One region of the Anaerocolumna chitinilytica genome, then DNA from elsewhere that is predicted to be linked to it. Evidence: riboswitches for the same ligand, from Rfam matches in the RefSeq annotation. Region 1 holds a riboswitch; each other region holds the start of a gene.
What was found. A riboswitch is a leader RNA that binds a small molecule or an ion and turns the genes downstream of it on or off. The one in region 1 is predicted to bind cyclic di-GMP.

Region 2: linked by a shared signal. The riboswitch ahead of bsdcttw_RS22130 (transglutaminase-like domain-containing protein) and the one ahead of bsdcttw_RS20040 (hypothetical protein) in region 1 are both predicted to bind cyclic di-GMP.
Region 3: linked by a shared signal. The riboswitch ahead of bsdcttw_RS14830 (sensor domain-containing diguanylate cyclase) and the one ahead of bsdcttw_RS20040 (hypothetical protein) in region 1 are both predicted to bind cyclic di-GMP.
Region 4: linked by a shared signal. The riboswitch ahead of bsdcttw_RS15970 (3-oxoacyl-[acyl-carrier-protein] synthase III C-terminal domain-containing protein) and the one ahead of bsdcttw_RS20040 (hypothetical protein) in region 1 are both predicted to bind cyclic di-GMP.

Annotation. Positions count from the first base shown of each region.
Region 1 covers NZ_AP023368.1:4,591,682-4,594,978, reverse strand. Annotated here, with positions in the region: gene bsdcttw_RS20050 (phospho-sugar mutase) at 1-971, shown strand, start outside; gene bsdcttw_RS20045 (NUDIX hydrolase) at 1,086-1,487, shown strand; cyclic di-GMP riboswitch class I at 1,643-1,725, shown strand; gene bsdcttw_RS20040 (hypothetical protein) at 1,814-2,143, shown strand; gene bsdcttw_RS20035 (3-oxoacyl-[acyl-carrier-protein] synthase III C-terminal domain-containing protein) at 2,170-3,159, shown strand.
Region 2 covers NZ_AP023368.1:5,060,080-5,063,376, forward strand. Annotated here, with positions in the region: gene rpsJ (30S ribosomal protein S10) at 1-258, opposite strand, end outside; gene bsdcttw_RS22130 (transglutaminase-like domain-containing protein) at 755-1,561, opposite strand; cyclic di-GMP riboswitch class I at 1,575-1,661, opposite strand; gene bsdcttw_RS22135 (SpaA isopeptide-forming pilin-related protein) at 1,963-3,297, opposite strand, start outside.
Region 3 covers NZ_AP023368.1:3,391,042-3,394,338, forward strand. Annotated here, with positions in the region: gene bsdcttw_RS14830 (sensor domain-containing diguanylate cyclase) at 1-1,336, opposite strand, end outside; cyclic di-GMP riboswitch class I at 1,481-1,566, opposite strand; gene bsdcttw_RS14835 (DUF2318 domain-containing protein) at 1,718-2,239, opposite strand; gene bsdcttw_RS14840 (carbohydrate-binding protein) at 2,379-3,170, opposite strand; gene bsdcttw_RS14845 (response regulator transcription factor) at 3,186-3,297, opposite strand, start outside.
Region 4 covers NZ_AP023368.1:3,658,384-3,661,680, forward strand. Annotated here, with positions in the region: gene hydF ([FeFe] hydrogenase H-cluster maturation GTPase HydF) at 1-614, opposite strand, end outside; gene bsdcttw_RS15970 (3-oxoacyl-[acyl-carrier-protein] synthase III C-terminal domain-containing protein) at 811-1,776, opposite strand; cyclic di-GMP riboswitch class I at 1,940-2,022, opposite strand; gene bsdcttw_RS15975 (endolytic transglycosylase MltG) at 2,189-2,734, opposite strand; gene bsdcttw_RS15980 (DUF6115 domain-containing protein) at 2,818-3,297, opposite strand, start outside.

The sequences.
Region 1 (3,297 bases):
GCTATACTAATGTTCATATCGTAAAGGAACAGGAAATGCCCGATGGAACCTTCCCTACCATAGCTTATCCCAATCCGGAAGACCATGCAGCTTTTGCTTTAAGTGAGGAACTGGCACTTAAGGTGGGTGCGGATGTGCTTATTGCTACCGACCCGGATTGTGACAGACTTGCTGTTGAAGTGGTACAGAATGGTAAAATCGAAGCTTTAAACGGCAATCAGGTAGGGGTTCTGATTATCAACTACCTGTTAACTTCTATGACAGAAAAGGGAACCCTTCCTAATAATGCAGCCATGGTAAAATCCATTGTAACCGGTGAGATGGGAAGTGCTATTGCAAAAGAGTACGGAGTTAAGATGTTTAATGTACTTACAGGCTTTAAGAACATCTGCGCACTTTCGAATGAATGGGATAATACCAAGGAATATACTTATATCTTTGGTTATGAAGAAAGTATCGGCTACAATGTCGGCAGTTACCTCAGAGACAAAGACGGAGTCGGTGCAACACTTATCTTAGCAGAAATGGCTGGGTACTATAAAAAACAAGGCAAGACTTTAATTGATGTCCTGAATGAGCTCTATGAGAAATACGGTTACTACCGTGAAGACACCATCTCCATCGTACTGGAAGGCATCGAAGGCCAGGAGAGAATTAAGCGGATGATGGTAGAATATCGTAAGAACAATGCAGGCTCAATTGGAAGTTCCAATCTAATCAAAGTTACAGATTATCTGACCTCGGAGTCTACGAACGTGCTGACCGGTGAGAAGAGTGCTGTTGAGATTGAAAAGACAGATGCGGTAGAGTTCGCTTTTGATGACGGCTGCTGGTATTCCTTGAGGCCCTCCGGAACCGAGCCTAAAATCAAGCTTTATATTTATACCAAAGCAGATACTGCTGAGAAAGCAGAGGATAAATTAACAGAAATCAAGACAAAGGTACTGGAAGTACTGCACAGTATCAAGTAATATAATAGATAGTCATTAATACTCATTGCCAGGTTTGTAAGTACAGGCGTACATGAATTCGCTTGTACTAGGAACTTGGCAATATTTTTAATATCAGAGAAAGAAGGAATAAGAATGCAAGGGTTTAATTGTATCTTGGTATATAGTGAAGATAGAAGTAAGATTCTTTTCTGTAAAAGAAGGAAAGAACCTTATTTAGGACTTTATAATCTTGTCGGCGGAAAAATCGAAAAGGAAGAAGACGGCCTTCATGCAGCCTACAGGGAATTATATGAAGAAACCGGTATTCAGGGCAGTGATATTACCCTCTATCATTTTATGGATTTTACTTATTATAAAGATAAATGTTGTGTGGAAGTCTATGGGGGATATCTTAAACATGCGGTAGAGTTAGCGGAAGAAACCAACCCTCTGGTTTGGCTGGACAGCAGTGAGAACTTTTTCGATTCCGGACGGTTTGCCGGAGAAGGGAATATAGGGCATATGGTAGAATATGTAAGAAAGTACGGACTGTAACATAGTTTTATAACGAATATTAATAAAATATATGTAAATATTATGAATTAATTTAGGAAATACTTGAAAAAATGTAAAATAAAACCTATAATAGTAGAGTATGGTAGAAAAGTAGAAAATGTCATACAATATATTATAAATGAAATGAAAAGACTGAATGAAAAAGGCAAACCTGCCGAAAGACAGGGACGCAAAGCTTCGGGCCTAAGACAGAAGTTATGGCAGCCGGGTTACCATGAAGGTATTAATCCATGGCTTTGCCATGGATTTTTTTATTTCACTGGGATAAGGGTCTTTTCATACACGGAAAGAGAAGGAGAGCGAGTATGGAGAAATTCAGTATTACCGTATCAGGAGATGTTTTAAAGATCGTTCTAGATGGGAAATTCGGAGATGAGGATATAGCAAGCTTTGGTGAGGCCTATGGACAGGCTGTAAGAAAAATCAACCCTTCCCAGGTAAGCCTGGAACTGGATGCCAGAAATATGGGAGTAATTACACCGGATAAACAGGAGAAGTTAAAAGGATTTTTTGTTCTGTATAAGCAGACAGGCTTTAAAAAAGTAGTTTTTCGTATGCAGGATAGTGCAATTCTTGCAATGCAGGTTAAAAGACTCGCCAAAGAAGCCGGTATTGAAGACTTTGATATAAAATAAAAAATACATCAGAGGGAGACGGTTATATGGTGCAGGTTAAAATAAGGGATATCGCGGTAAGTCATGGAAATAAGGTGGTGGATAATGAACCCTATCTGGAGCATTTTCGTAAGAGAGGTAAGGAGGTTGAGCATTTTTTAAGGGATGTTATCGGGAGAGAGAAGCGGTTTTTATTTGAAAATGAAAATGAAAATACTCTGACGATTTCTCTTCAGGCAGTTAACAAGCTTATGGAAAAGACTGGTCTTACAGGTGCTGATATGGACATGATTATCTTATCCAGCCAGCTTCCGGAATATACGGCACCGCCTACTTCCATCAAGATACATAACGCGATCGGAGGAAAGAATGAGTGCATCTGCTATGATGTCAATTCCAATTGCTGCGGTATGGCGCTGGCTTTTGAGCAGACTGCAAAATATATGGCTCTAACGCCTCATGTCTCGAAAGCCTTACTGATAGGCTGTGACTATATTAATATGATGATTAATGAAGAAGAAGAGAATCTATATGGACATTACGGTGATGCTGCCTGTGCTGTGATCTTGGAAAAGACAGCAGAAGATGCCGGTGTCCTGGATTCTGTATGTACAGTCAAATCAGAAGGGGTTGATGTGGCATTATTTCCCGGCTGCGGTTTTTCCAATATCTTTCGAACGGACAATAAGAAAGATATGTTAATCAAATTTGTTCCGCCTACAGAAGATGTTCCTGCTTCCGCAGGAGAAAGTATAAGTAAGCTTTTAACTCGAAACGGACTTAGCAAAGATGATATCCGTATGTTTTGTTTTTCTCAGTATGCACTTATAAACATTCGCAAGATAAGGGAGAATTTTGGTATAGATGAGGACCATAGCCTTTATATTGGGGATGAATATGGCTACACCGGAACCAGCAGTCCCTTTATTACCTTGTATGAAGCAATTGAACGGGGACAGGTTAAGCGGGGGGATTATATCGTAATATGGACGATTGGCTGCGGCTCTCAGAATATTGGGCTGCTATGTAAATACTAACAGATACATAGAAGGGGGAGAATGAGTGAAAGAAAAATCTTTCACTCCCCTTGATTTTAAGCATGCTTGGCACCTACAGGGTACTAATGGACACTTTAGCTGGGAGTTAATTAAGAACTTCGGCATAGTGATAATAGT
Region 2 (3,297 bases), 470 kb from region 1:
TGAATCTACCGTTTTTTGTGTAGGTGTGATGATATCGATTAATCTCTTGTGAGTTCTCTGCTCGAACTGCTCTCTGGAATCCTTGTATTTGTGTACCGCTCTAAGAATTGTAACTACTTCCTTCTTAGTAGGTAGGGGTACAGGTCCGCTCACCTTTGATCCTGTCTTTTTTACAGTCTCGATGATTTTTGCAGCTGACTGATCGATTAACTGATGGTCATACGCTTTCAATGTAATCCTCATTACTTGACTTGCCATAAAAAAAGTCGCCTCCTTTTCGCACTTAATAGCAGTACGACAAGCGGTGACTGTACACTGGGCCGTGTGTGTCCCGTCTTTAAAGCCTAATTAAGACTCTCCGTTTTCCACATAAGAAAACATAGGGTTACCCACACTTATCTGCTCGAAATAATCTTTTGCAGAATCTTTATTTGTACAGTGACTTGTCGCCAGTTTCATAACTTGACATTCGCTCCACGGAAAACCTACATTATATGTAGCAACCTCTCGCTTCTACGCTATCAATGTCACAGCAGTACTAATTATACTATAGTAAAATCAATAATGCAAGCAGTTTTTTATCTTTTTTTTATTTTTAATTACATCATTTTTTTACAATAAATTTTTATCATTATGTGTAATAAATATATTTTATAGCAAAAAAATATCAGCATAGGGATTATATCCTCGTATACTGATATTTCTTCTTTCTATAATAAAATATAAAAAAAGGAAGGCAGATTATTCATTTTGTTTAATATTGCTTTTCTATACTATAGTGTGATACTTTCTTCGCCATTTTATCCATATTAACCGTTTTCAAAGCCGCATCGATTGTAGTGTCAATCGTAATCCATTTTTTTGTATCTTTCATATAAACCTGATTCCATGCATGATATTCAGTCACATCCGTTGATGTTCCCATCAGTACTTTCGTCGGTATTCCAACACTTCTGAGCATTGCTGCAAAAAGTACCGCGTAATCGTAGCAGATTCCTTCTTTCGCTGTATATACATCGTCAATAGCCGGTACATAACCGTTTTGCACTGTCTCTGCCTTTTCGTAGTCATACTTTATATTCTTTACAATATAGGAATAAATTGCAGCAACTTTTTCAGTATCCGTAACAGCGTTTTGTGTCAAAGCTTTCGCTTTCTTTATGGATGCCATATCTGAATTCCAATTAACGATTTCATTGCTTTGTAAAAATACTGTTTTACCGTTGTCATCGTTGTAATTTATAGTTTCTGCTGCAACCTGACGATATTTGTTTCCTTCAATATTTTCCAGAACTTCAATCTTATAGTCACCATTTCCCAACTGAAGAGGTACTCTGACTTCCCCTGACAAATCATATATATACTTAGAACTGTCTTTCGTGATTCTCACCAGTGATGTTGTTTCATTGTTATAATCAACAATAATAATGCCGTTCTTTATTTCGCTCTTGTCTATGACTGCTGCATCCGCTGCATAAGTCATTTCAGGTATATATACACTTTCGGATAGCAAAATCACTGCTACTATAAATAGCAGGCCTTTCTTTAAAAAATTATACACAAAAAACTCCCCTTTCGGTAACTGGCTGCCAATTTATAAAAATAAATAAGGCCCTATAGCTTTGCGTCATCAGCTTTCGCTGATTTTGCCTTTATCGGTGGAAAGCACCGGATTTATATGTAGACTATTTCCTAATATTTATGCCATTATTATATCATAGCCTTTACTTCTTGAATACAGTTATTTCTACAAAATTCTCGCTTTTATTTTGGTGTAATTTTGTTCAATGTTATATATTGTCTTTCAACTGCGATGTTTTTTATATATTTGTCTGAATAATAGACATTCAGATAATATTAAAAAACTGCAAGTCCAGTTATTAATGGATTTTATCCACCCTAATAATGAACTTGCAGTCTCTGTTACTTATTTAAATAATAATCTTCCTTAACTATCCGGCACTAACTTCTGGTTTTTTTCTTTCTGCTGAATATCATTATAATACCACCGGTTATACCACCTATCATAGCTGGCAGTAAACCTAACGGAACAGTTTCACCAGTCTTTGGTATCTTTACATCCTCTGCCGTGTCATTCGGCTTCGGTTTCACATTTCCGAGAGGGATTTTATCCACATCAATTTCAACCACAACTTCTTCCTTGCTTCCATCGGGATGTTTTACAATGATAGAGAATTTATCTTTACCGGTATAGCCGCTATCCGGTGTGTACGTCCATTTGCCCTTATCATCTACTTTAACCGTTCCGTTACTTGGTTTTTCTCCCACCTCGGTTTTACTTCCATCTGGAACAGGCACCGTACCGCCTTTTGGTGTATCCTCTTTCGTGGCCTCAGTGATTGGCTCTGGTGTAGGCGTAGGCTTATTCGTTGGTTCCGGTCCCTTAGACGGAGTCGGTGTTGGCTCTGCAGTTGGTGTTGGTGTAGGACTGGGCGTTACACTGGGTTCCGGTGATGGATTCGGTGACGGAATGTATAGAGCATTCCCTATTTCAACAGTAAATATTTTTTGAGAGTTATCAGTAATAACTGTTTTCGGCAAACTCATTATTAGGTACCCTGTAGGTGCCTTTGTTTCAGTTATCACATAACTGCCGAAAGTTAATCCTGATAAAACTGCAGTACCATCAGCTCCCGTCTTAAGTGTTTTGGTCGTTCCATCAGGAGCCTTTACTGTGAATTCTGCTCCTTCCAGTAATTTAGTTGTATTTCCTGCATCTACCTTTTTAATTACTAAGGTTCTTAAAAGGTCATTTTCTACTGTAATCGGAATCTGGATGGGTGATCCCACTTTAATTTCTATTCCAATCTGACTGTCAGAAAGTGTGATATATCCTTCCGGTGCTTTTGTTTCAATCAGTTTATACTTACCTAACAATAGATTTGGGATAACAGCAACTCCGGATTCATCTGTCATAATCTTATCTGCTACCTTTATTCCATCCTTCCATAACTGAAATTCCGCATCCTTTAATACAACAGAGGTATCATCCTTATCGACCTTAATAATCTTTATTGAACGGTATACTTCATTTCCAATAGAAGGTAATATCGTATCATAATCCGTATCATAAGTGATCTCTACAGGCGTCACAGGATTATCCGGTAGTTTATAGCCAGCAGGTGCTTTTGTCTCCTCCAGTTTATAACTGCCTACTTTAAGCCCTGATATAATAATTTCTCCATTGCTGTCTGTAGTATATGTTCCTATTAGAATATGATTGGAATCATATAATTTAAACTCAGCACCGGGCAGGGTCTTGCTGGTATCCTCCGA
Region 3 (3,297 bases), 1.2 Mb from region 1:
CTCTAAGCAGATTGGCCTTGGTGATAATTCCATCAAGGCTATCAATGTTCCCGACGAATACGATGAATTCATCCCCTCCGATACGACCGATAATCTCTCCGAAGAAAATACTTTTAATTTTGTCCATAATATATACTAATATATTGTCCCCGGTTAAATGTCCGTAATTATCATTGACATGTTTAAAATCGTCAATATCTATCATCATTAAAATATGCTTGGAATTTCGATTGCGTTTTAAGTATTCATCAATAATTTCTTTTGTTGTAACTTTATTATACACACCTGTCAGCAAATCTCTCTTAGCCTTATATTCCAGTTTTTGCAGTTCCTTTTTATGCAGGTCAATATTTACCACTTTACCAATGACACTGATTGGTTCCTTATTCTCATCATAGATAGTCTTTCCCCTGATATGACACCAGACATACTCATTATTTGCATTTTTTATACGAAACTCCGCTTCCATCATTTCTTTTCCGCTTTTAAGAGTTCTTGCAAAAAGTTTGAGGTCCTGGCAGTCCTCCGGATGAACCATATTCTTATTGTACAGCTCTACCACTGAAAAATCTTCAATTACAGGTGTTCGTCCATAAACTTCCGTATATTTGTCCGCAAATTTCATAACATCTTTGTCAACCTTATATTCAAAAAGAATATCATTGGATATCTCGGCAGCAATTCGATATCTTTCCTCCTCCAGGGAAAGCTTATTCTGCATTTCTTTAAAATTAGTAATGTTTAATAAAACCGCAGAAAAGGCCTTTTCACCTTCGCGGGTTAAGGTAAAATTGCCATCCAAAAGTACATTAATAATATCACCGCTCCGGGTAATCATTTTAACTTCTATCTGCCGATAGGAGCCGTTTACAAACTGCTCTTTCAGCACTTTTATTTTCTCCTGATCCTCATCACAAACAAAGGATAAAAAACAATTATCATATTCTGTTTCAAACTCATACCTTTTATAACCAAAAATCTCATAAAACTTTGGATTAGCATACGTGACCTGATATCCTGGTTCCAGCAAAATATTAAGGAATCCTGTATGAACACTTTTGGTAATATAGGACAATTCAGCGGTAGCTTTTCTAACCTGATGATTACAGATTATACTGGAAACAAAACTTACAGTCAAAAAAAGCAACAGAATAAGAATCAATACCACTCCTCCATCTGTTTTTACCACTTCATATAGAGATTGATCATTATTAATTACCAGATTGAAAATCAATAAAACACCTGTCAATGCAGCCAAGCCAAGAGAAATTCCTATGGTGTTATTTAATCTGGGAATTCCTTTTTTCAGAATATAATCGGTTTTATTTTCTTGCATATTCCTCATCACCCTTCCAGATTTGTTTGATAAACTACTGCTTACCTAATACCCAAATCTGTTTCTTTCACAATACGAAATAGAAGGATACACACAAAAAAAGCTCGTTCTTAAAATCGAGCTTAGACTGAAATATATCCTATTTCGTGCAACTGGCTGTCATATCTGCATACAGATTTAGACCCTAAGCTTTGCGTCCTCATCTTTCAATGAGTTTGCCCCTATAAACATAGGTCCATTGTACTATAATTCGTGGAATTTTGCAATTCAAATCATGTACCATAATATTACATATTTCACCTGACTTACCTTCATTTTCCGTTACATAACGGAAATAAAAAAGAAGGAGGCTTAATAAAAACCTCCCTCATTTTGTACAATTTATTTCCAATTTTGAAAAATCACCGTAGCTTCGGTTAGATAATCTTTGCTGATTGTAATCGAAGTGTCATCTGCTGTTTTATATTCATCGGTAATCGGAACCGGATTACAGCCGCCTTTTACAACTTCTACCTGATCCATTGAGAAATGATTTCCGCAGTTCTGGCACACCAGCTCGTCTCCCTCTTGCTTGTAATAGCCTTTTCCGGAAGAATAGCAGACCTGGCAGGTATTAAAGGCTGTCCTAATTGTACCATCCGGAGCTTTTACCGCCAGCACTTCCAATTCAGTACCGTCAATCTTTGCAGGAAAGAACTTAGCTGTTTCCGTAATGTCCTTAACCGGTATAACAATATCACTGTCTGTTACTTTAGCTGCCCTTAATTTATCCGAATCTCCTCCGCTTCCGGCTGGTTTTCCAAAGCTATTGAAGCCAAAGGCAATTGCCAGTATTGCGAGAACAGAGATTGTAAGAATTAAGTATCTCGTCGTATTTGATTTTTTATTCTGTTTGTTCGTCATTCATTGATACCCCTTTTTTATTATTTTTACTTTTATGGTATTTAAAATAATGCTTTTATTTTATCAGTGGAATATGCAGATTGTATGGAGAGAGAAATAAAAAAGGGACTATCATTACAGTCCCTTTAAAGCCATGGCTTTATTTGAGATATTCTTTACCAAGTACCCGCCAATGTGTCAAAGCAGGAAATGGGGAAGGATCCTTCTCATCTTTTATAAGTTTGCACAATTTCACACTTTCTGCAATCATTCCGTTCAAATCATATATCTGATCCCTGCCTGTCTTATTTAATTGCAGTGTCATTGTACAGCCATTTCCAAAAATAACATCAAGCTGCTTCCAGTAATTATCATGGGGAAAATCTGACCTTAGATTTATTATCAGCTTATTCATTACAACAAGACGGCCAAAATCAATCTGAATTTCAGCATCCGGGTCCTCGTTATCTCCCCATGAGGTAAAGGGCCATACACCATGTCCGCAGGTTTCTTTCAGACCATCAATGGTATTCCTTGCGGCAAAGATAGATTCATCCCTTGTTTCTACACTTGCTTTGCAATGAGGAAATACCGTAGATTCATAACGCACATCCAAGGGATTTGTGCTGATATCCCTCTCTTCCTTCCATAACTCAGACGGTTGCACTGAAATATCCAGAATATGATATTCTCCTTCAAATGCCCCTGCAGGATATGGCATTCTATCTTCGCCAAAAGGAATCGGGAATTCAAATCTTCCGCCAATACTATAAACATCCGCCTTTTCAATACTAGCATCCAGCTTTACGCTAAGAAATTGGGGGTTATCCGTATCAATAACAATACGATCTCCATCCTTATACTTGTGAAATAACAAATGATGAATGTGTTCATTATCTTCTTGCTCCATGAAGCATTCATCTTCTTTATTATATAATGCAATCTTAATCATGTAATTCTCCTCTTCCTAAAAGGTAATCATACTCTCCTCTTCATAAATACCGATATTTTGCCGATACACCGAAGGACTCATTCCGGTTACCTTTTTAAACACTCTGGAGAAATATTTATCATCATGA
Region 4 (3,297 bases), 930 kb from region 1:
TGTTGAGGTAAAATCAATCTGCCTTTTGGTGCTGCTTTATCAATAGGTACAACCAAAACTATGAAGTCAGAAGGATGTATAATATCTCCAACAATTCGAAGTTTATTATCTTCTACGGGAGCTAAAATTGCAATTTTTTCTTTCAATGCTTCTATATTTTTTCCTGTAATAGCGCTAACATAAATTTCATTTGACTTATCGGGAGACGCTTCCTCTGTTAATAAATCCACTTTATTATACACAATAAGATATGGAATATTTTTTTCTCCGAAAAGTGTAATTAATTCTTCATCCGAATTGCTAATTCCGGTAGTTGCATCTACTATAAGAATTGCAACATCCGTTTTATTTAATACCTGCCTGGTCTTTCTGACTCTAAGTTCTCCTAAGGAACCTTCGTCATCAATTCCTGGAGTGTCGATTATCATCACAGGACCCATTGGTAGCAACTCCATTGCTTTATATACAGGATCTGTAGTAGTACCTTTGAATTCAGACACCACTGATAGTTCCTGCCCGGTGATTTTATTTACAAGGCTTGATTTGCCTGCATTCCTCTTACCGAAAAACCCAATATGCACCCTGTCAGAGGAGGGTGTTTCATTTAATCCCATACTGCCATCTCCTTTGTGATTTTCATGAAAAGACATTTTTCCTGCCTTTTCATATATCTCCATGCGAACCTTATGGTATCACAAAAACCTTATCAAATCAAGCAGGAGTAGAGTTTACAAATAATAATAATAATAATAAGAAGAAGAAGAACCGGCTATAGAGGAAATATTCAAATCTTCTATAACCGGTTCTCAATTAAAATTTACAAAGTAATGTTATGGTCTGGGTACCGCTCCCGAATGCACATAGGATAAAATAATCACCACGCTTGATCTGCTGGTTCTCCCACATCTCGTAAAGAGCAATAAAGGGGCTGCTGGTTCCTGTATCACCATATATATCTCCAATATATGGGCTATTCACCGCATCTATATATAGTCTCTCCCGAATACGCTCAAGACCCTCTCGGTTATTCTGAGAAAAGCAGAACATATTAATATCATTTATTCCAAGGTTGTTGCGACTTAGTATCTCATAAATTGATTCCTCTGCAACATCCATGATATGTGCTTTCTTTCCTACAAAAGAGAACTTGAAGTCTGCTCCTTCTTTAATCATAAGCAGATTAGAAAAACCGCCGTAAGGGAAATGATATCCATCATTATCTTCTGTTCTTACAAGACTCAAAGAATCATATACTCCGCATTCATCTTCTGTTCTTTCAAGGATTACAGCACAGGCTGCATCTCCTAAGTTATTTTTATTCATATCTATATAATCACATCCAATTAAGAGTGCCCTCTTTATGTTTGAGCTTACCGACATATATTTTGATATTTGATCAAAGGCAAGAGTCATACCACAGCCATTGGAATTAACATCGTAACAGATGCATTCTTTTTTACCGCCGATAGCATTATGGATTTTCACAGATGTTGCAGGTGTCACATATTCCGGCAATTGACTGGACAATACAATCATATCCATGTCAGCACCGGACAAATCGGTTTTAAAGAACAGTTCCTGTATTGCATCTAAAGAAAGCATAATTGTATTCTGCCAATTATACCTGATACTGCTGTATTTTTCACTTTTATCCACTATTTCTTCAACCACCACATTTCCTTGTGCCTTTTCAGAAATAATCTTTTTATTTTTGATATGGTCGGAAATATAGTATCCCTGACTTACTGCGATATCTCTGATCTTAATATGTATCATATAATCTCCCATGCATATGGCAATCTGCCTGTTGATTGTTTATTGTCTACAAGATATTGCTAACAATAGTGAAAATTACAATTGCACTGTTATCGTTATATCATTTACAAATTTTTCTATAAAAAGAAAAAGCTAGCCAAGAAAGCCATGGCTAGTCAATAAACCTGGTAACCCGGCTACCTTTGCATCTGCTTTAGGCCCGTGGCTTTGCGTCCCTGCCTTTCGACAGGTTTGCCTTTATCTTGCATTATTTTTTTGTTTCCGTACTATAGTAATAAATACCTATTACATATTATATTATATACATATTTCACTTTTTAGCAAGTATTATTTATATAATTTGTCATTCTTAGTCATTTTTTGTTGTTTTGATTTCATGAAATCCAAATTTCTTTCATCTGATATATACATTTTATTTGTCGATAATTAAATTCACAATATCTTTGTATGTCGTAAATGCCTTCAACTGAAACTTCCCTATTTTTATACTTTTTGTATAATTGTTAATCACCAAGTATTGACTGAAAGCAGCTGAGTCTTCAATAATTCCTTTTTCCTTTAAAAGCTTTGATACCTGTTCTGAAGTCATACCTTGGGTAATATTTATTTCGATGGCACCTGAGGCATTACTGGTATCCTTGGAATTCCCTTCCTTTGAGGTATCTTCAGAAGCCGGGGTCTTTGTAGAAGCAGGAGTATCTGTTGGTGTTGGGGTGTCCGTTGGTGCAGGAGTATCTGTTGGTGCAGGGGTAGTTGTAGGGGCCTCTGTAGGAGTCGTAAGTAAATCATTTAGTGACCCGTCTGCTGTCTTTTCTACCATTCCGAGTTCTGTAGCCCGCTCTTTGATTTGTGCATCGGTTAGTTTTTTATTTGGAAATATATGAAATGCAACAGACATAACAACAGCAGTAAAAAGTATTCCAACACCTATCCCTCTTATATAATATTTTAAGTTCATATAATCCTTTCGCTAATATCAGATTCTTATTTGATATTCCTTAAAAATATTGTTAAAAAAACGAAACCTTTTAATTGGATTTCTTACTGTTGTTTTTGTCTGTACAGGTCGACTACAAGCTTTACTTCACCCTGTCCGATTTCTAAAGTTCGTGAGATATCTACAATAGAAAATCCATTGGAGTACAGTTCCAATATTTTTTGATTGGAATTATTTCCTGCTTCAGGATTATCTGGGGCTTGTAATTCCCTCGCCGGTAAATCTCTTGCCCCAACAGTCTTCTCTGTCTTCTCTTCCTTCTTTTCCGTCCTGGCAGGCTGGTGAATATTTTCTTCCAATACTTTTTTCTGCCTGTCTGCATTTTTTAGGAATGTTTTGAGCTCTTCTTCCTTTTCACCAAGCATATTATAAAGAAATATCACTTCTTCATGATTGTGCTTAATCTTCTCTAATATTTGTTCTGAAAAGTCATGAACTGCTATGATTTTCTCATTGGAAAGCTGACTTAATTGATTCTCCAGTTTAAATAAATATCCCTCTGAAGTCTCCTGACAAGCCTCGTC